One region of the Paenibacillus sp. J31R34 genome, then DNA from elsewhere that is predicted to be linked to it. Evidence: riboswitches for the same ligand, from Rfam matches in the RefSeq annotation. Region 1 holds a riboswitch; each other region holds the start of a gene.
The links. Region 1 has a riboswitch for cyclic di-GMP ahead of AC50YG_RS06700 (RNA polymerase sigma factor). Riboswitches for the same ligand answer to the same signal wherever they lie in the genome.

Region 2: it holds a riboswitch for cyclic di-GMP, as region 1 does, so the genes downstream of both, AC50YG_RS13220 (methyl-accepting chemotaxis protein) here and AC50YG_RS06700 (RNA polymerase sigma factor) in region 1, are expected to answer to the same signal.
Region 3: it holds a riboswitch for cyclic di-GMP, as region 1 does, so the genes downstream of both, AC50YG_RS10015 (methyl-accepting chemotaxis protein) here and AC50YG_RS06700 (RNA polymerase sigma factor) in region 1, are expected to answer to the same signal.
Region 4: it holds a riboswitch for cyclic di-GMP, as region 1 does, so the genes downstream of both, AC50YG_RS27475 (glycoside hydrolase family 26 protein) here and AC50YG_RS06700 (RNA polymerase sigma factor) in region 1, are expected to answer to the same signal.

The regions. Positions count from the first base shown of each region.
Region 1 is NZ_JBXENU010000002.1:263,219-268,013, reverse strand. It holds gene AC50YG_RS06710 (transposase) at 1-394, opposite strand, end outside; gene AC50YG_RS06705 (transposase) at 413-1,216, opposite strand; cyclic di-GMP riboswitch class I at 1,614-1,711, shown strand; gene AC50YG_RS06700 (RNA polymerase sigma factor) at 1,899-2,393, shown strand; gene AC50YG_RS06695 (DUF5050 domain-containing protein) at 2,553-3,494, opposite strand; gene AC50YG_RS06690 (hypothetical protein) at 3,547-4,593, opposite strand; gene AC50YG_RS06685 (hypothetical protein) at 4,643-4,795, opposite strand, start outside.
Region 2 is NZ_JBXENU010000004.1:108,188-112,982, reverse strand. It holds gene AC50YG_RS13220 (methyl-accepting chemotaxis protein) at 1-1,751, opposite strand, end outside; cyclic di-GMP riboswitch class I at 1,842-1,927, opposite strand; gene AC50YG_RS13215 (M48 family metallopeptidase) at 2,211-2,867, opposite strand; gene AC50YG_RS13210 (GNAT family N-acetyltransferase) at 2,871-3,347, opposite strand; gene AC50YG_RS13205 (MarR family winged helix-turn-helix transcriptional regulator) at 3,533-3,988, shown strand; gene AC50YG_RS13200 (MATE family efflux transporter) at 4,107-4,795, shown strand, end outside.
Region 3 is NZ_JBXENU010000003.1:145,572-150,366, reverse strand. It holds gene AC50YG_RS10030 (hypothetical protein) at 1-126, opposite strand, end outside; gene AC50YG_RS10025 (ABC transporter ATP-binding protein) at 123-821, opposite strand; gene AC50YG_RS10020 (GntR family transcriptional regulator) at 841-1,215, opposite strand; gene AC50YG_RS10015 (methyl-accepting chemotaxis protein) at 1,394-3,163, opposite strand; cyclic di-GMP riboswitch class I at 3,256-3,339, opposite strand; gene AC50YG_RS10010 (YrzA family protein) at 3,504-3,713, shown strand; tRNA gene AC50YG_RS10005 (tRNA-Thr) at 3,828-3,903, shown strand; tRNA gene AC50YG_RS10000 (tRNA-Pro) at 3,912-3,985, shown strand; gene AC50YG_RS09995 (phytoene desaturase family protein) at 4,198-4,795, opposite strand, start outside.
Region 4 is NZ_JBXENU010000013.1:32,990-37,784, reverse strand. It holds gene AC50YG_RS27480 (mannosyltransferase family protein) at 1-878, shown strand, start outside; cyclic di-GMP riboswitch class I at 967-1,054, shown strand; cyclic di-GMP riboswitch class I at 1,135-1,222, shown strand; gene AC50YG_RS27475 (glycoside hydrolase family 26 protein) at 1,308-2,255, shown strand; gene AC50YG_RS27470 (glycosyltransferase) at 2,675-4,795, shown strand, end outside.

The DNA.
Region 1 (4,795 bases):
TTTCTTTCATATAGTTGCCATAAGGGATGAGAAAATCAAAGCTCGGCTCTTTTTCCTGGCCCATCGCATACAAGTAGTTCGCTTCACTGCCATAGCCTGCATCGGCAATCACGGTTTTGGGCATAGGCAAAGAAGACGCCGCCAACTTTTCCATATGTGGAATGAAGCAGCGCGTATCCGTAGGTCGCTGATGAAGACTGTAAAACAAAACGAATTGGTTTTCCGTGGCCATTTGCACATTGTAGCCCGGTTTCAGTTGGCCATTTTTCATGTGATCTTCCTTCATCCGCATAAATGTGGCGTCCGGATCGGTTTTGGAGTAGCTATTGCGCTCGCCAAGGCAGGCTTTCTGCTGCTCATACCTCGCGAGCCTAGGAAGAAAATCCTCCCGAATCTGCTTCAGTGGCTGCTTTCAGGCACGAAGCGCTTTACGTAAGGCTTTCCTTCCTTCGCTGTCGTTTGCCCCAGCGATCTGTTCGGTTACGTTTGCCACTTTTTCTTCCAGTACGACAGCTGCTTCTTCGAGCTGACCCGTAAGCCCATCTGGATTCGCTGCTACGTACTCGCGAGCTTCTTGCTGCGTGAGGGTATGAATATGGGCAAGGGTCTCCTGCACCTTCTCTTTCAGCTTTGCTTCAAAGGGCAGTGTGGATTTTTTCCACACGAACGAATACTTGTTAGCATCGGCTTCGATCTTCGTGCCATCTAAAAAGTACTGCTCCATCGTAATGTAGTTGCCTTCGATGAGCTTTTGAATCATCGTTTCAAACAACTCGTCCATGCATGCTTTCATACGCACGCCGCGAAATTCATTCAAGGTGCGGAAGTCCGGCTGCTGCATCGCCGACAGCCACATCGCTGGGAGGTTTTCGCGCAGCAGCTTCTCAATCCCTCGGCAGGAGTAAATCTTTTGCGAGTAGCCGTAGAGGATCGCCTTAAGCATCATTTTAGGATGGTAAGAGCTGCAGCCCCCACCAACATAGTGAGTAAACAACTGCTCGTCCGGGAGCGCTTCGATCATCTCATCAATGACACGAGCCACATGGTGGGCAGGGATAAATAACTCCAGATCCAAGATCATCTGAGCCTGCTTGTTGTCGTAGGGCTTGAAGGTAGGGGCCAGCTTTCGTTTCGACACCCCTTTTTCTTCAATATCCTCTAGAGGAAGTGAAAGCTGCATGGTATACTGTTCGGTAGTAGTCATCAGATTACGCAAAAAATCGCCCTTTCTGTAGTGGTTGTGTGGTAACTCCCATTCTACAAGATTTGGCGATTTTTTTGTGCTTATTTTTTATATGTCACGAAAATGGGGGGCCAGAAATCACTTTTCACTGACTTTCTGGACAGCCCCGCTTTTTTTGTGCGGAATGCTATAGGTTGTGTTTATTGGGCAGAAAAATAAACAATCAGGTGACGATAGGTTCGTTTTCTGAGGAATAGGTACGGGTGAGACACATCAAACATGAGGGAGTCTTCATTTTTTCTTAATTGGTTTTAATGAACTGTTTTTATAAAAAGTTAATTATTTAACTTAAATTTCAAATAAATGAAAGGGTTGTATCCGATATAAGACTATAGGGATGAAAATGAGAAAATAGGATAGGAATCTTGGTTAGAATAAAAAGTAAATCTTTACGAAAGTCGAGGACGCAAAGCTGCGGGTCTAATTCATCGGTAGGAGAAACGATGTCATGACAGTCGAGCCGCGGGAGGGACCAAGGCTCCGCGTAGCTAGGATACTTGCGTATGGCGAAATAAGAGAACATAGCCACCATAAAATTATAAGCGGTGAATTCTCAAAACCTATTAGACCAAAAACAACAGAATTAGATTATGTACCAACTCATTGTGTAACAGAAAATAAATACGATTGATCTCTACTGGGGGATGGTAATGAGATGGGTTTGAATGATCTTCAGAAACGAGTCTTTGAAGAACTATACTTCGAGATGTTCAATTCTTTGTTAGCATATGCGCAAAGCGCATTGAAGGACCGAAGGTTAGCTGAAGAATCTGTACAGGATACATTTAGAATAGCATGTAATAAAGTTGGCCATATAATAACCAGCCCCAATCCAAGAGGCTGGTTATTAAATACACTGAAATATGTTATAAAGAATATGATTCGAAGCCGAGCCTCTTTAAGCAGCCTAGTAGTATCATCTTTGGTTTACGAAAACATCTTCTTGGGAGATAAAAATTCGCATAATGTCGATCTGTTATACTCAGAACTAATGGATGCCGATGATTATAATTTGCTGAAAAAGGTAGTCATAGAGAAATATACTATGTTTGAGGCGGCACAGGAGCTTGGCATATCGGTAGAGGCTTGTAAAAAACGAGTTCAAAGAGCTAAAAATAAGCTGAAAAAGCTGCTTGAAAATGAGGCTTAATTTTATCCTAAATTTCGAAAGTAAGTATTCAAAATCATTAAAAGAATACGCTACCAAAGTAGTGCTTTATGGTGTTAAACAATGGCTCTTGATAGTATCAGTAGATTGTGTTTTCAAATGGACGAAGTACATGTTTAGTTTTACTGATTAGCTAGTGGCTTACTCTAATGGATAAACCTTAGTGGGTTCATGTTTTTGTTCAGTTATGCTGTATAAGGATTTAAATTGATCAAAATAGTATAAAGTATTGTTAAAGACTTGGAAATTGGTGACTCCCGGTATTTCTATATTAAGATGTCCGTCAGGAAATGAAAAAGACTGTAATAATCCAGATCTATTCAACGTTACGATTTCGTTATTTCCAAATACTTGGACAAACGAATAGTCACCATCTTTTAAGACAGAAAGTTTTTTAGTATTTATATTATATAAATAAATTCGATTGTCTTCAGAAGAATTTATGAATATAAGGGCATTATCTTTTTTTCTGTATGTTAAAGAATTTAACTGTATGTCGGAAAGTAGCTTTTGTTTGTTTTTCCCATCAAGATTGATTGAATAAAGGTTATTACCGTCACTGTAAAATATGCCATTGTCATGTAAGGTGAATTCCTCTACTGGTTCTTCAGCAAGCATCTTAAGTTCTGAATTTTTAATGTTAATTTTATAAAGATTTCCTCCACGTAGATTGGTGGCATATATCCAATCTTCGAAAACAACAAAGGGGTAGTAACTCATCTTTGATATCTGTCTCAAGAACTTACCGTCCAATGAGCGGACAACAAGTCCTCTTTTGTTTTCTTTGCTATTGAATGCATTATAATACAAGTATCCATTGACTACGTTGACATATCCAAACTCGGCAACAATATCCTGTAGTACTATAGAATTTCCGGTTTGTTTGCGTATTTCTATGACATCATTCTCTAAAGGAATATATATGTACTCGTCTGTGCTTGCCATTAGACCTCCTTGGTTTACATTGTCAGAAGTATTGCCGAACATTGCTGTAAAATCTTCCGTGTAGAAATCAGACTTCTGGCACCCTAATAATGAAAAAGATGCAACGATGACCAAAATTATACACATTATTTTTTTCAAAGTATCCTCTCCTTATCTATTATTTTGTTTTAGTGCAATATATATCATTTGTTTAAGATGTCTTATGCAAAAAATATATGAGTAATGGGATAAGCGTGATGTAGATTAACAGTATTATAGTGTATTGTTCAACGATTAATGAACTGTTCGAAACAATTAATAACGATGTTTCAGTATACAATTTTATAAAATTTCCAGAAATCAAAGTTGCCGCCTTGTCAAGCTTATCTAGCGTGGTTGCAATAACCGTAAATGCCACAAAAGTTAAGCCATTGATAGAATACGCTAATCTACTGTTTTTAGAAAGTGAGGACAACAATAGCACTAGACAAGACATAAATACAGTATTTAGCATACCAATTATATAAAACTTGATTAGAAACATGCCTATGCTATCATTTGTCAACACCGCACTGATGATGCTCCGGTAGGGACTGCTTACTGATCCAAAATCGGATAAGGTAAAAGTTATTAATAGATCGCAAATATAACCAATGTTGAATATTAACGTACTGACTCCTATTGTCAAAGCCAGTTTGTTTTTAAAGATTTTACCCCATCCCATCCCTGTAGCTCTAATTATAGACTGCATGCCTGTTTCGCGTTCTATACTAAAGATCGAGGAGAAAACTAGAATAATAATAATCGGTATAAAGTTCACTTCGTTCAGTTTAACGAAAAGCTGATAACCTAATACATTCACTATATCAGGTAAATTATTTGAAGCGTAGACCGATCTGAGTTTATTGAAATCAGGAGGCATGTTAAAGACGTAACTAGATTCTGTTTGAGCCACTTTTTGTACAATCTCGTAGTATTCTCGTTCTTTTAATTGCTCCAACACAGTATCAATTGCTTCTACTTCAGCACTATATTGGCTGAAATTCCCTCTAACTGCACTTAGTTCTTTTTCTACAATATTAATGTCGTGCTCTAGCGCGTAAGTAAGATAGTTGGAGTAAGTTTGTCTCCATTCTTTATCATGATCATTGTAATATGCAGTGGCTACTACTCCCTTGAACATCAACATAATAAGCAAACTAAGCAACAAAAATACAAGTGGAATTTTTCTAAGCTCAAAAAGCAGCAATTTGGTCATGATCATACCCCCTCGTATAGTAAGGCGTGCAGATGGTCGCATTCTTTTGTTAAGAAGAAACTACCATTCGCGAGATACGACGATTAGAAGTAATAATAATAGTAGAAATAAAAAGAGAGAATAATAAAATACAGGTGAATAAAATGGTTGTGTTATTAATAAGTTTAGAAAAAACTACAGAATACTCATCCAGCGCAACGAA
Region 2 (4,795 bases), on a different contig from region 1:
TCCATATGAATGGATACGTCCGTCGTTGTCGTCACTAGCGTCTGGAATAAAACGCCAACCTTCCCCACTTGCTCCAAACCAAGCGCAACTTCACCTGTGCCTTTGTCCATTGTCCCCACTGCATGGGTAGTGTCAGCTTGTACCTGATGAATGAGATTCGCAATCTGATTGGAGGATTCTGTAGATTTCTCCGCAAGCTTGCGAATTTCTTCCGCCACTACCGCAAACCCTTTTCCATGAACTCCCGCTCTGACAGCCTCGATTGAAGCGTTGAGCGCCAGAATGTTTGTTTGGGAAGCAATTGATGTAATGACGGACGTAATGTCGCCAATCTCCTCCGAACGCTCGCCCAATTGCTTAATGACTGCTGCGGCTTCTTTAACCGTCTGTTGGATGGAGTCCATCTGATTGGCCAAGCCACCAACGGCTTCATTGCCTGTTTTTGCTCCTTGGGAAGCCTCTGCGGCTATGCCGGAGGTTTGATTGGATGTATTCAAAATGCCATATACCCCTTCACCAATTTCACCAATTAACCCCAAATTCCTTTCATATCCCATCATTTGGCCCTGCAATCCGACATTTGCTTGCTGAATATTTGTAGTGGTTTGCTGAACGGTAGATGATATTTGATCCAGATTGCCCAATAGATGCGACGATGAGCTGGCAACAATCTGTCCCTTATCCAAAATAGAAATGATCAGCCCTTGCAGATTTTCAAGCATCCCGTTAAAACTTCTGGAAAGCTCGCCGATTTCATCCTTCGTTTCAAATGTCAGCCTGGAGGACAAGTCGCCTTCGCTGGCGGAGAGCCCTTGCAGCTTTTCGTTCATGACGGAAAGCGGCTTTAACGTTTTGCGCATGACCGTATAGATGATTGCTGCGGAAACCAGAAGGCACACGATTGTTACAAAAATCGAAAACCGCAACAAGGCGTTGGCTTCAGCATAGGCTTCACTTTTGGGAACCAAAATCGCTATGCCCCAATCCATCATGCCAGATTTCCCATAAACGATCATATGCTCCGAGCCGTTAATGACGGCTTCAGCCAAACCCGCGTCGCCATTCGTGCTGTCCGTTACAATTTTATTTAGCGTCTCATTCTCGTAATCGGCCATATTTTTCTGTAGGGTCTCTTCGGGTTTTTCACTGGCCACAACCGTGCCATCCTTTGTATAAACAATCGCATGACCGCTTTGTCCCAATTTCACTTTGGAGATGAGATCAATCAAGTCCTGAATAGGCTGACCTCCATTGCCGACTCCAACAATATTACCTTGGTCGTCCCTTACAGGAGTAGCCGTAAGCACAATTGGAGTTCCCTCCACCCCGGGAGACTTTGAGCCTACCGGATCAATGGTGACGTTCTCACCGTTGATCGCCCTTTGAAAATGCGGGTAATCCTTGACACTAACCGTTGCTCCCGGCAAATAAAGCGTGCCATCAGGTGCAATAAATGCAAATTCGTCCGGGTTATCAGTAATCTCCGTCATTCGGTTGCTGTATGCGAGAATTTCAGGAATATCTCTGTTTCTCACGTCATCGGACTGACTTAATGCCTCGTATTTGGCCTGTGTGCCCTGAATCCAAATATCGATGTAGTTCTGAACAACAGTCAGCTGCTGCTCCGCCTGCTTCTTAAAGTTTGCCTCCAATGTCGTTTTGGCCTTATCATAGCCAAGGAAAGACACACAGCTTAGCGATACTGTCATTAATAGAGTGGTAATCAGGCTGCTTTTGATGGTTAGTTTCATGGTAATCACTCATTTTCCTTCATAAATTTTTGAATACGAAAAAAATCCGGGCCGAATAGACTGGATTTGCGTACACATACCCCTTCCTTATTCGGCGACCCGGCTAGCATCGCGCTTAGCTCATTAGATCCGAAGCTCTGCGTCCCCACCTTTCAGCGAGTTCGCCTTTACAGAAAAGAATATCGGTAAAATGACACTGAACTTTTATAGTTACACATTAATTATTTATTAGAACTCTTTAAAACTTACATATTTATCCAAAAAATACAGTGCTGATGAGCCAATGAAGGTTTTTTTGCAATCAACGGGGAAATTGAAGGATATAGAGGAGCTTGCAAAAGTAAGATTAGAGGGGTAACGATGAAACCAGGTCGGGGGCTGGGGCTGGGGCTGGGGCTGGGGCACCCCAGGCACTTCGGACTCGACAACCATTAGGACGTTCTCTTTGACTGCCCAGCGTTAGAGCGTCATGAAGCCGCCATATCTGGCCAAATACTGTTCTTTTTCTTTATAATCCGGCATAAGACTGCCTACGCGCCGCCAAAAGGATCGGTCATGATTCATATGAAACAGATGGCAAAGCTCATGGATAATGACGTAATCAATCACATCAATTGGAGCCATCGCCAAACGATAGTTAAAGGTTAAATGCTTGCTGGAGCTGCAGCTTCCCCACTTCGTCGAGGACTCTACGATCTCAACCGTTTTGGGCTTTATTTTCAGCTGCGCCTGATAAATAGGTAGACGTTCCCCTATTAATTTTTTGCAGCTTGAAAAATAAAACTTCTTGAGGTTTTTCCGAAGCTCCTCCTCAGTTAATCCATCTGTCTTGATTAATTCATGCAGCAAATGCTCTTTGCCAAGGTAGAGGAATTTCTCTGTATCTTGGTATTGCTTCGTTTGCGGCGCTTTAGTAGCCTCCGCAAGATGCTGCGTTTGCTGCAAAATCCATTTCCCATGCCGCTCGACAGCTCGTTTAATGACCTCTTCACTTGCCGCTTTCGGCGCTTTTACCGTAATGAAGCCTGATGGCTCGATTTGAATCGATATTTTCTTTTCACGATTGCCATATTGAACATGAAACGATATCGTTTGATTTTCAAATTCAATGTTCATCGGCTAGTTATAGGTCATCCAGGCTGTTGTGCCGAGCACTTCAAAGTCTTGCTTAAACCAGAAGTTGCGCGTTTTATCCAGTGTGTACACATACATTCTCTTTTTCGGATATTTCGCTTTAAGCCAGTTGATAAAGGATGCCGCTTGCCCTTTGCCTTCATATTCCTTCAGCACATCCAGCACTTCTATAAAAACAAAATCCTTTTTATTTTTAATGTCGATATAAAAGTCCTTTTCCAAATATTTTTCGTCATCGCTAAAATAATCCTTTTCCGCTTTTTCGATGAGCTGCTTGCCGCTTGCATATTCCCAAATGACGCCATAGCCAACCATCGTCTCTTTGTCTTCAATCACATAAATGTTTTCCGGCAGCTCCGATGGGTCCTTCTTGCTCAATTCGCTTGCATGGTAGGTCGTCGTAATCTCGCCGAGTGTGTTCTGCATTTCTTTATCAAATGGTTTGGCTGTAATGCTAGACATGATTTTAATCTCCTTTTTGTCTGGAAGCTTATCTTCTAGTCGCTCTGACTCGTGACCGTTATCATACCATAATCGATGAATTAAAAAATAATAAAAACGATTTGACAACCGAAATCCATCACGATATATTTAATTAGACATCTAACAATTAGATTTCTAATTCATTTTAACAGAAGGTGATAAGCATGCAGCAAGACCGCAACCTGCAGCATAAATTTCGTATGATCGGACTAATGATGAAGCTCAACGTCAATAAGAAGTTGGAAGCGTACGGGCTAACGGTAGAGCAAGGGCATGCCATTCGGTATATTAATGAACATGAAGAAGGGGGACTTTCCCAGAAGGATCTAGAAATCACCTTTAACCGTAAAGGCTCCTCTATCAGCAGTCTGGTCAACAATTTGGAGAAGAAAGGCCTTATTGTTCGCAGGTCTGATCCGAAGGATGAGCGCCGCAACCTATTGCGTGTAACCCCAGCTGCGAAAGAGCTTCTTGGCTCATTCAATCAATATTTTGAAGATTTTGAACTTACGCTGCTGGAAGGCTTCACCGACGATGAAACCAACTTACTGTTCAGGTTCCTTGCACGCATCGAAGCCAATATCGATGAAGATACAGCGAACTCTTTTGAGCGCAGATAGTAATTTTCACAACTCTCGTAACCCCCTCCTACGCATGAAGGGAAGGGGTTATGATCCTTATATAGTTAGAACTCTAAGTAATTAACTGCAAACCATACATGAGAAAGTGGTGACCCACATGGATGCTGAAAACCTCCATTATTTTGAAAAAGCACCGATTTATAAAGCTATCGCTCATTTCGCCGTTCCTATGATGCTCGGCATGTCGATGAGTGTTATTTACTCCATTCTTAACGCATATTTCCTTGGCACCCTGCACAATACCGAAATGCTAACGGCGCTAGCGCTTACCCTACCATTGTTCGCAGCTTTTATGGCGCTGGGTAATCTGATTGGCATAGGCGCAGGTACATTCATCTCCAGATTATTAGGTGAAAAAAGCTATGATGTGGTGAAGCATGTATCCTCCTTCTCCTTCTACACAAGTTTTGTCCTCGGTTTATTGTTGATGATTGTGGGACTACCACTTATTGACCAAATTGTTCATGGGCTCGGGGCAACGACTAGCTCCTTCGCATTCACAAAAGACTATGTCACCATGATGCTCATTGGTTCGCCGTTTGTCGTCTTATTTTTCTCCTTGGAGAACATTGTCCGCTCCGAAGGGGCCGCAATGACCTCCATGATTGGGATGATTCTAAGCGTTATCGTTAATATTATTCTTGATGCAATCGTTATTTTTGTATTACACGGGGATGTGATGGGAGTTGCAGCAGCAACGGTCATTTCCAACGCAGCAGCAAGTATCTTTTTCGCTATCTATATAGGGAGAAAAAGCAAGTTCCTCAGCATATCGTTGAAATGGTT
Region 3 (4,795 bases), on a different contig from region 1:
TGCAGGCTGCCAATTACGAGTAGCAGTAAAAAAGGAAAGTGCTCCCTGCAAAATAATAAGCGCCGCCGCCGAGCCCATAATTAAATTCGCATTGCGTTTCCAGTCATATTTCAATAAGTTTATCATTCTGAAAATACCTCCCTGAATAGTTCATCTACACTTTTACCATGCTTGGAGCGTATGCTCTCTACATCCTGACGCAGTGAAACTTCACCGTTCTGAATAAAAATGACTTCATCGAAAACCCGTTCGATATCTGTAATTAAATGCGTCGAGATGAGCACACAGCTGTCTTCATTATAAAATTTAACGATGGCGTCCAAAATTTTGCCCCGCGCGACGGGATCAACGCCGCCTATCGGCTCATCGAGTAAATAAAGCTTAGCCTGACGCGACAGCGCCAGCGTGAGCTGCAGCCGCTCATTCATTCCTTTGGATAAAGAGCTAATGCGATCATTGCGATCCAGCTTCAAAAAGTCGAGCATGCTCCCTGCTTTCTCCTGATCGAAATCCTTATAAAAATCACTGAAAAAACGAAGGGCATCCTTCACCCGCATCCACGACTCGGTTACCGGCTGATCCGGCATAAAGGACGTAACCGCCTTTGTCCCGATGCCAATCGGCTCTCCGCAAATTCGAACGCTTCCTGAGGTTGGCTGAATGAGTCCTGCCGCCAGCTTCATGAGTGTACTCTTGCCGCTGCCATTGCTGCCAAGCAGACCAATAATTTTGCCAGCTTCCAGGTTTAAATTAATATTATGCAGCGCTTTTCTCGATCCGTAGTTTTTTGTTACGGCTTGCAGTTCAACAATCTTCTTCATTCGTATATTCTCCCCCCGCCTATTTCTGCTCTTCCTTGCTAACTGCTTCCGATACAATCGCTACAATGTCCTCCTGCTTAAAGCCCAAATCGCGCATCCCCTGAATGAAACGTCCGAGCAAATCAGCCGCCATCTCTTTTTTAATACTCACAATCGCCGCCTCCTCGCTCGTTACATATCTTCCAAGTCCGCGCCTTGTTTCGACGATGCCTTCACGCTCCAGTTCCTGAAAAGTACGCTGTATCGTATTCGGATTGATTTGCAGCTCCACTGCAAGCTCGCGCACCGAATCGATTTTATCGCCGGGATTAAGTTTCCCGCTAATAATTTGCTGTTTAATGTAGTTCATGATTTGGATGTAGATTGGCTGGTTGTTGTCAAATTCAATCGGCATAAGTCACCTCCGTGTTAATGTGTTAGTGTTATATCTAAATAGTACACTAGTATTCTGTTGTTGTAAAGGGCTGGATAAAAAAAAGGCTGCCTCCAATCGCCCACGGGCGCTGAAAGCAGCTATTTACTCTTTACTATTCCTTTTTATTGTTCCATTTACTAATCCATTAAAAGCGAGCTTACACCTTGAATACAGCCGCTTTTTCGCGCAAATTAGTGGAAGAGCCCTGTAGTTTCTCAGCCAGCTCTTGAAGCTGAATCGATACCTCAAATTGATCCTCGGACATTCCGCTCATCTGCTCCATTTTGCCATTCACCTCGGAGGAGGTTTGCAGCAGCTTGTCTACAGAACCAACAATATCGGTAATACCCTTTGTAATTTCATCAATACCGACGGAGATTTCGCCCATTTGCTCGGACAAGACGCTGCTTTGATTTTCCAGGCCGTTAAACATTTCGCTCGCGGTCACCGATGCCTGCTTCGTCGTTTCAATCACTTCTGAGAAGCTGCTCAAGCTCTGGCTGCTGTCGGCAAAATCGTTCTGAATAAGCTTAAGCTCCTTCGTAATATCTTTGGAAATGATATCCGTCTGGCTCGACAGCTTGCGAATCTCCTCTGCTACTACAGCAAACCCTCTGCCATGCTCGCCTGCACGCGCCGATTCAATCGAAGCATTCAGCGACAATAAATTCGTCTGAGTGTTCAAATCCTGAATGCCGCCCAAAAACTTCGTTACATTATTGTAGCGCTCATTAATCCGGTCAAAGGATTCCGTTACTCGGGAAAATTGCTGCACCGTCTGATTGACCATTTGCACGACGCCCTTCATATCGGTGGAGCCTGTGCGCGACGACTCTCTCATTTCTTTCATATCGCGGTTAATATATTCGGTTGAAGCTGCAATTTGCTGCGAGCTTGCCGATATTTGCTCCGTTACGGCCGAGATCGAAGTAGCATCATCATACTGGGTCATCAAAATCGTTTTGCCATTGCCAATCTCTTCTTTCACCTGCTCGGAAGCATTCTGATTGCGAACAATCATATCTCCCATATTGCGCGAGGCTTGCAGAACAACCGTACTTACATCCATAGTCGAACGAAGCGTGTCGCGAAGCGCACTTCCCATTTGCTCCAGCGAACGGTCAATTTGACCAAATTCATCTTGGCGATCCAGCTTCCCATCATAGGTAAAATCGTTATTTTGATAGGAGGCAATTCGATTCATTAAGCCAACGATGCCTTTTTTCACATTTCGGCTTAACGAATAGGACATGATGAACGGCAAAACGGCAAGCAGCACAATATTGATTATAATAATCGTATTGGCAGCCGCAAGACTTCTGTTCAATGCATCTTGTGTTGCAACCGAATCCACTTCAAGCCATTTTTCTACCGTTTCATTCGCAAAGCTGAGAACAATCGTATATGTACTGACAAGCTGTTTGACCTTGGCGGAACGGTCTTCAATCGAGAGCAGGCTGTGATTGCCGTTTTCTTTATTAAGCTGCTCCAGAGCAAGCCCAAACACATTGCCTTGGTTCGAATAGGCGTTGCCATTATCTCCGTGAGGATATTTCGCATCCAGCGACTCTAGTGTAACCTTCAGATGTTCTACCCGCTCGGGCATCGTCTTAAGCGCCAAATTGATGCCATCATCGCCGGTGCTGCCGTTTTCTACCGCATCAATCATTGAAAGCAGCGTGCGCAGCATTGAATCCGATACACCTTGATATTCTTTTTTGGCCTCCTGAAGCTCATTTGAAGCGTTCACTGCACTTCTAACCGAAGCATTTTGCATAAAAATCCAACCACCAGCCACCACATTAAACAATGTAATTAATGAAGTGATGAACAGTAGCTTCGTTGTAACCTTTTGTCTCTTCAAGAAATCAGAAATTCTTGATGTCCATTTTAACCATTTTGCCTCTTTCAATCGGTTAATCGCCATTTTCTCTCCATCTCTCCTAATACACTGAAAAAAAACAAAAGCTATTCAACCACCGTTACGAGTTGAATAGCTGAATCAGCCTATAGTCCTGTACCGGTAGTTTGGCAGCCATAGCTTAATACCTTAGGCCCATAACTTTGCGCCCTTATTTTTCAATAAGTTTGCCTTTTTCAGTATGTAATTTTCTATTTATTTCGACACTTTTAAAGTATAATTTAGGGAAACCCTTTTGTAAATTACAAAAAGCGTGATTAGCTGACATGATACTTTGAAACTAGTTCTGAACAACGTTATACTATTAACGAAAGCTAGGCATGCAAGAGATTTGAGGGGGTTAATGATGGATTTCCGATTAGATTTAATTGAGGATAAAATCGAATTTTTTGAGGCTTTTGACTTACGAACGCTGGAGAAGCATATTGACCAGCAAATTGAAGCGAATAAGGCACTACTTTTACAAGTTCACGCCATTAGCCATCATGCGGTCTTTCATCCCGATCGCGGGAAAATGCTGTACAGCGCAGTCGTTCATTTTAAAGTTAAAAAATAGGCCGATTCGGGCATTTGACTGCTGCCCGAATTTTTTTTCGAAAAATTAAAAAAAGGTATTGCATCCTCCTAAAGTTCTGTGGCATAATACATCTTGTGTCCGATTCATAACCACGCCGTTGTAGCTCAACTGGTAGAGCAACTGACTTGTAATCAGTAGGTTGGGGGTTCAAGTCCTCTCGACGGCACCATTTTTTCTCGGGACGTAGCTCAGCTTGGTAGAGCACCTGGTTTGGGACCAGGGGGTCGCATGTTCAAATCGTGTCGTCCCGATATTTAATAAGTTGTTTCAAGCAGGCCCTCTAATCCTAGAAGGGTTTTTTATTTTATTTGACCCTTTTTAGTTTGCGTTTCATTCCGAGAAATATAGAGAATGGATGGAACAATCCTATCCTTTCCTATATTTTTAAAAATAAGCCGCGCTTGGCTGGATGCATTACTGCACCCAGCCAAGTGCGGCTTTTCTTTTGCACCATTAGTTTCTCTCAAGAATGCTGCCGAATCATCGCCTCTGCGGTGAGCAGCCCTGACATGGCAACCATCGGCGTTCCTCCGCCGGGATGGGTCGTTCCACCTGCAAACCATAGTCCACGCAAATCCGCACGATTGGACGGCCGCATAAACGTCTGCTTCGCTGAATTCGAGGAAATGCCATAGATGGCGCCGCGAAATGCTGACGTATCCCGCTCAAGATCCTCCGGCGTATAAGCAGCAAGCTGCTCCGTATTAAGGTCTAGTCCCTCCAAGCCATAGGCAGCTAACTGCTTCAACAGACGTCCCTGATAACGCTCCGCCTCCCTCTCCCAGCTCCAAGCGTCCGACGTATAAGGGGCATTCGCCAAAATAAACAGGTTGCTGCCGCCTTCCGGCGCCATGTCCGGTTCTGAATAGGCGGAGCAGCATAAATAGATCGCAGGATTAGATGGCGCCACGCGGCGCTCGAAAATCGCCTCAAATTCTTCCCCATACCGCTGCGGATAAAATACAGTATGATGCAGCAGCTTATCATAACGTCTGCGAATGCCGGCAAGAGTGACAAAGCCGGACAGCGAAGGCTCGTAGCTTGCTATTTTGCGGTCTGTC
Region 4 (4,795 bases), on a different contig from region 1:
ATGATTCGACGGTCGTGGGATCGGTTTTATCGAATTTGTTTTTGCTCGTATCGCTATTATATTTTTATGGCATTTGTTTGAAAAGAGGGCTGAAACAGGAGCACGCCCAAGTTGCGGTGCTGCTGCTGCTTATTTTTCCGACCGCCATCTTCTATGCCGTGCCTTATACGGAGAGCCTGTTCCTCATGCTGTCGCTTATAACCGTATATTATGCGATGCAAAAGCGATATTTTCTCGCGTTTCTGTTCGGGGGCTTGTCCGCTGTGACGCGCAATTTGGGCTTCGTCAACTTGTTTTTCGTTGTGGGGACGCTGTTGATTGAACACAGGCTGTACCGTTTCAAGTGGAAGGACGCGAAATATTTAGGTTATGCTGTTATTTCAGCACTGCCGCTGGCCAGTTATCTATTGTATATGAAATGGCTCACGGGCGATTTGCTGGCTCCGATTACCGAGCAAAGCATCAACTGGTATCGCAAGACGGTTGCTCCATTTTCAAACTACATTCATTTTATCCAAAAACCATATTTCTCAGGAAATGGCGGCTGGGAAAATGGTCTGCTTGCCTTTATCATTGCCAATGCCGTCCTCGTCATTTTTGTTGCCTTTCTTATTATGCGCTGGAAAGATATTCGCCGTAATGCACATGAATGGCTGTTTTTTGCATATGGTCTGCTGCTTATGCTCATTCCGTTCGCCAGCGCCGAATTTTTGCAAAGCATTCCACGCTATGTCATGGTCGCGTTCCCCTTCTATATTTATTTTGCGGATGTGCTGAAAAATAATAAGCCGCTGCAAATGTTTTATTTCATGATGTTTTTCCTGCTTCATATTGTGTACGCGATCTGCTACTTTAATGGATATTTTTTCGTTGTATAAATTTATGGAAAAATAATTTGACGAAATTTGCGATCAAGGTGTACAATAACACCATATTACATTGGCTCATACTTTATACCTATTATGTTTAACGAAAAGGCAAACTCAGGGAAACCTGATGTGCGCAAAGCTAAAGGGGCTTCATTCCTAGCGGAATATGCTCGCCAGCTGCCGAATTCAACATCGCTTCTTCCTTTATTAATCAAGGTAGACTTTGTTCTTTCGGGAGCAGGGACTATCTTTTTTTATTGCTTCAAACACGAAAAGGCAAACTCAGGGAAACCTGATGTGCGCAAAGCTACAGGGGCTTCATTCCTAACGGAATATGCTCGCCAGCTGCCGAAGCCCAACATAGCCTCCTTTGCCTGATGAAGGTGTGGCGTGTTCTTCGGACCACGTACCATCATTCGCTCGGGGGAGGAACTTACAATGAAAAAGACAAAATTCGCACTTACACTCCTTATGCTCGCTTCGACATTACTCTGGGCACTCCCTGTTAGCGCACAAACGAACTTTTACAATGGAGCATGGATTGGCACTTGGCCGAACCAAAGCTTGAACAACATTGCTGCCTACGAGCAACTGATCGGTGGACACCAAGATGTTGTACATACTTTTGTCAATTCGAATCAAGGGATCAATGAGTGGAAGGGTTTTATGGACTATGTAAATAGTAATGGTTCGATTAACCTACTTACCCTTGAATTTAAAAATAAAAATTACAAAGAATATTCGACTGCTGATATCAATAGAGGCGTAGTAGACGCTTACCTGAAACAAACAGCTAAACAATTGATGAACTGGCAAGCGGCTAATAAAAACCCTGAAATCTGGCTGCGCCTTTTCCACGAAGGCAACGGCAACTGGTACGGCTGGGGCGTTGGCGACAGCACAGTGAACACGAACGAAACCTACAAAGCGGCATTCCAACGTGTCGTTACCATTTTCAAGGAGCAAGGCGCAACAAACATCAAATTCATGTACAACGTAAACGCTGAAAATGTTGGCAAAAACGCTTCGTTTACAGCTATGTACCCGGGCGATGCCTATGTGGACATGCTTTCGATCGATGGCTACAATTTTGGAACGAAAGAATCGTGGAGCTCGTGGAGAACGTTTAACGATGTATTCTATGCTTCTTACCAAGCGCTGACAAGCATGTCGAGCAAGCCAATCATCATCGCTGAAACAGGCACAACCGAAAGCGGCGGCAGCAAAAAAGAATGGGTTATTGACGCTATGAACCAAGTGCAATCGCCAGCGTACAGCCAAATCAAAGGTTTGATCTGGTTCAATGAAAACAAAGAACTGGACTGGCATATCGATTCGTCGGCTGATAGCCTGAGCGCTTACCAAACGCTGCAAAAAACACTTTAATAGATTTGGGCGGTAGTAAAGGCCTAGGTCTAACCTCTTCTTTAAATCACTAGTTGATATAGTACCAAATAGGTATTCTGAAAAAACTCTAATTTCGCGTAAACCGCGTAAAATTAGAGTTTTTTCGCTTTTTTTCTACACATTTGCATAGAAGATTAAGATGTTAAGAATAAAAATTAACTTTTAAAGGGGCAAGGATTGTGATAAGATAACTTTGAATTTGAGCCTTAGCCGCCAAAAATATCATATTTCCGGCCAATTTAACAAATATCGACAGCGAGAATAGACAGTATAGTCAATCCATGTTGTAGATTAGTCAGAAAAGGAATGGAATTATGGCGAATAAATAGAGCGCAAAGGATTGGGGTTATTTGAAAACAAAAGCTAGGTACATATTAACAACGGTATCCATTGCTATCATGATCGTGTATCTAGTATGGAGACTTGTACAAACACTCCCATCTGGCTGGTCATTAATTTTTGGATCTTTGTTATTATTTTTTGAAATTATTTCTATTTTTCAATCCGTTTTATTCCACATTCTTCTGCTAAAACCCACTGAAAGAAAGCCTGCGCCATTACCTGACAACCTTTATTCTGTGGATGTTACAATCGCTACCTACAATGAACCGCCATCCTTGGTTAGAAAAACCATCCTTGCCTGTAAAAATTTGAATTATCCGGAGCATTTATTAAATATTTGGGTATGTGATGACGGAAAACGAGCGGAAATGAGAGAAGTAGCCGAAGGCTTAGGCGTTCATTATCTCGATCGTCCCGGAAACGAGCATGCTAAAGCGGGCAATTTGAATCATGCGCTGACGAAAATGAAGGGCGATTTGCTCCTCACTTTGGATGCAGATATGATGCCAAAACCGGATTTTTTACAGCGAACGGTAGGTTTTTTTGCAGAAAATGAAAAGCTTGCTTACGTACAAACGCCCCAAGTTTTTTACAATGAAGATATTTTCCAATACAACTACTACCAAGGGCGTAATATTCCGAACGAGCAGGATATGTTTATGCGGCTTGTTCAGTCGGGAAGAGACCGTTTTAATGCTGTTATTTATGTGGGCAGCAACTGTATTTTTCGGCGCAGCGCTATTGATCATATTGGCGGTTTCGTTATTGGCACGATTACGGAGGATTTGGCTACGGGGATGAAGCTTCAATCCAATGGGTTTGATTCTTATTGCTTGAATGAGGTGCTGGCACTAGGCCTAACGTCTGAGTCCATATCCGATCAAATTAAACAGCGGGCCCGCTGGGCTAGGGGCACGATACAAACGACGAGGATGTCCAATCCGCTTGAGGCAAAGGGCTTATCGTTGATGCAGCGGCTGCTTTATTTCTCCAACCTGCTGTACTGGTACTTTGGCGTTACACGCTTTATGTACATACTGTCACCTATGCTCTTCTTGACCTTTGGCGTGGCTATTCTTGAAACAAGCTTGCAACAGCTGCTTATCTTCTGGCTGCCTTATTTCTTGTTCTCGATTACTGTAGTGCCTTACTTAACGAATAAGAAGCTCAATGTGTTTTGGAACAACGTTTACGAGACGGCCATGACGCCAACGCTATTCCTCGCAGCCCTTCAGGAAACCATCTTCCGCAAGGCTATCCCCTTTGAGGTGACGCCGAAAGGCATTTATCAGAACAAAACGTCCATTAATTATCGCTATATGATGCCGTTGTTCGTTCTGCTTGTGCTATCCGTTGTGTTGATGGCGATAAATGTGGGGCGTATTGCGGGTGCGGGCGAAAATGAATTGCAGTCCATGCTCATTAATTTGTTCTGGCTTGGTTATAACGGAGTGTTTCTTATTCTCGCGCTGCTGCTCGGTTTTGAACGCCCACGCATGCGGGAGTCGGAGCGCTTCGCCAAGGAGCTGCCGCTCACGCTTCGTTATATGGAAGATGAAGAGCTGAAGATGGAAAACGTCAAGACGCTGGATATTAGTGAGACAGGCTGCCGTATTTATACGGATACGATATTGCCGCTTCCGGATCGCATGGAGCTGGACATTCCATTATCACAGGACGCTATACGCGTGACAGCTGAGAAAATATTTTATGATAAGCATGGCTCCGGATTCCAGGTAGGCTTCAAGCTTCATTGGAGCAACATTGATGATGAGCGCAAATGGCTTGCTGAAGTATACGGCAATGCGGATGAGTTCGTTAAGGGCGTTTTTCAGGCGGGCGTATGGACTTCCGTAACCAGTTATATTTCTAATTTCAAGTACACCTATAAATCGATAAATCGCAAGTCTCCGCGAGTTAGGCTGAAGCGCCGCGCTTCGATTTTGGTCGATCAAGAGGACCGTTACCGGACGCAGCTGCTTGATATTAGCTACACGGGCTGCCGAATTGAGCTCCCGCAGAAGGCGGCGATGCATGAAGGCAAGAAGGTCAGGCTGCAAATTATCGGCTCAGCGTTCGAGGCAAACGGGCGTCTCATCCGCGTGGGATGGGCTAGGCGCAATAAGATGACGGCGGCCATTGTTTTCGATGAAGCTTTTGATTTAAGCCTGCTGCTG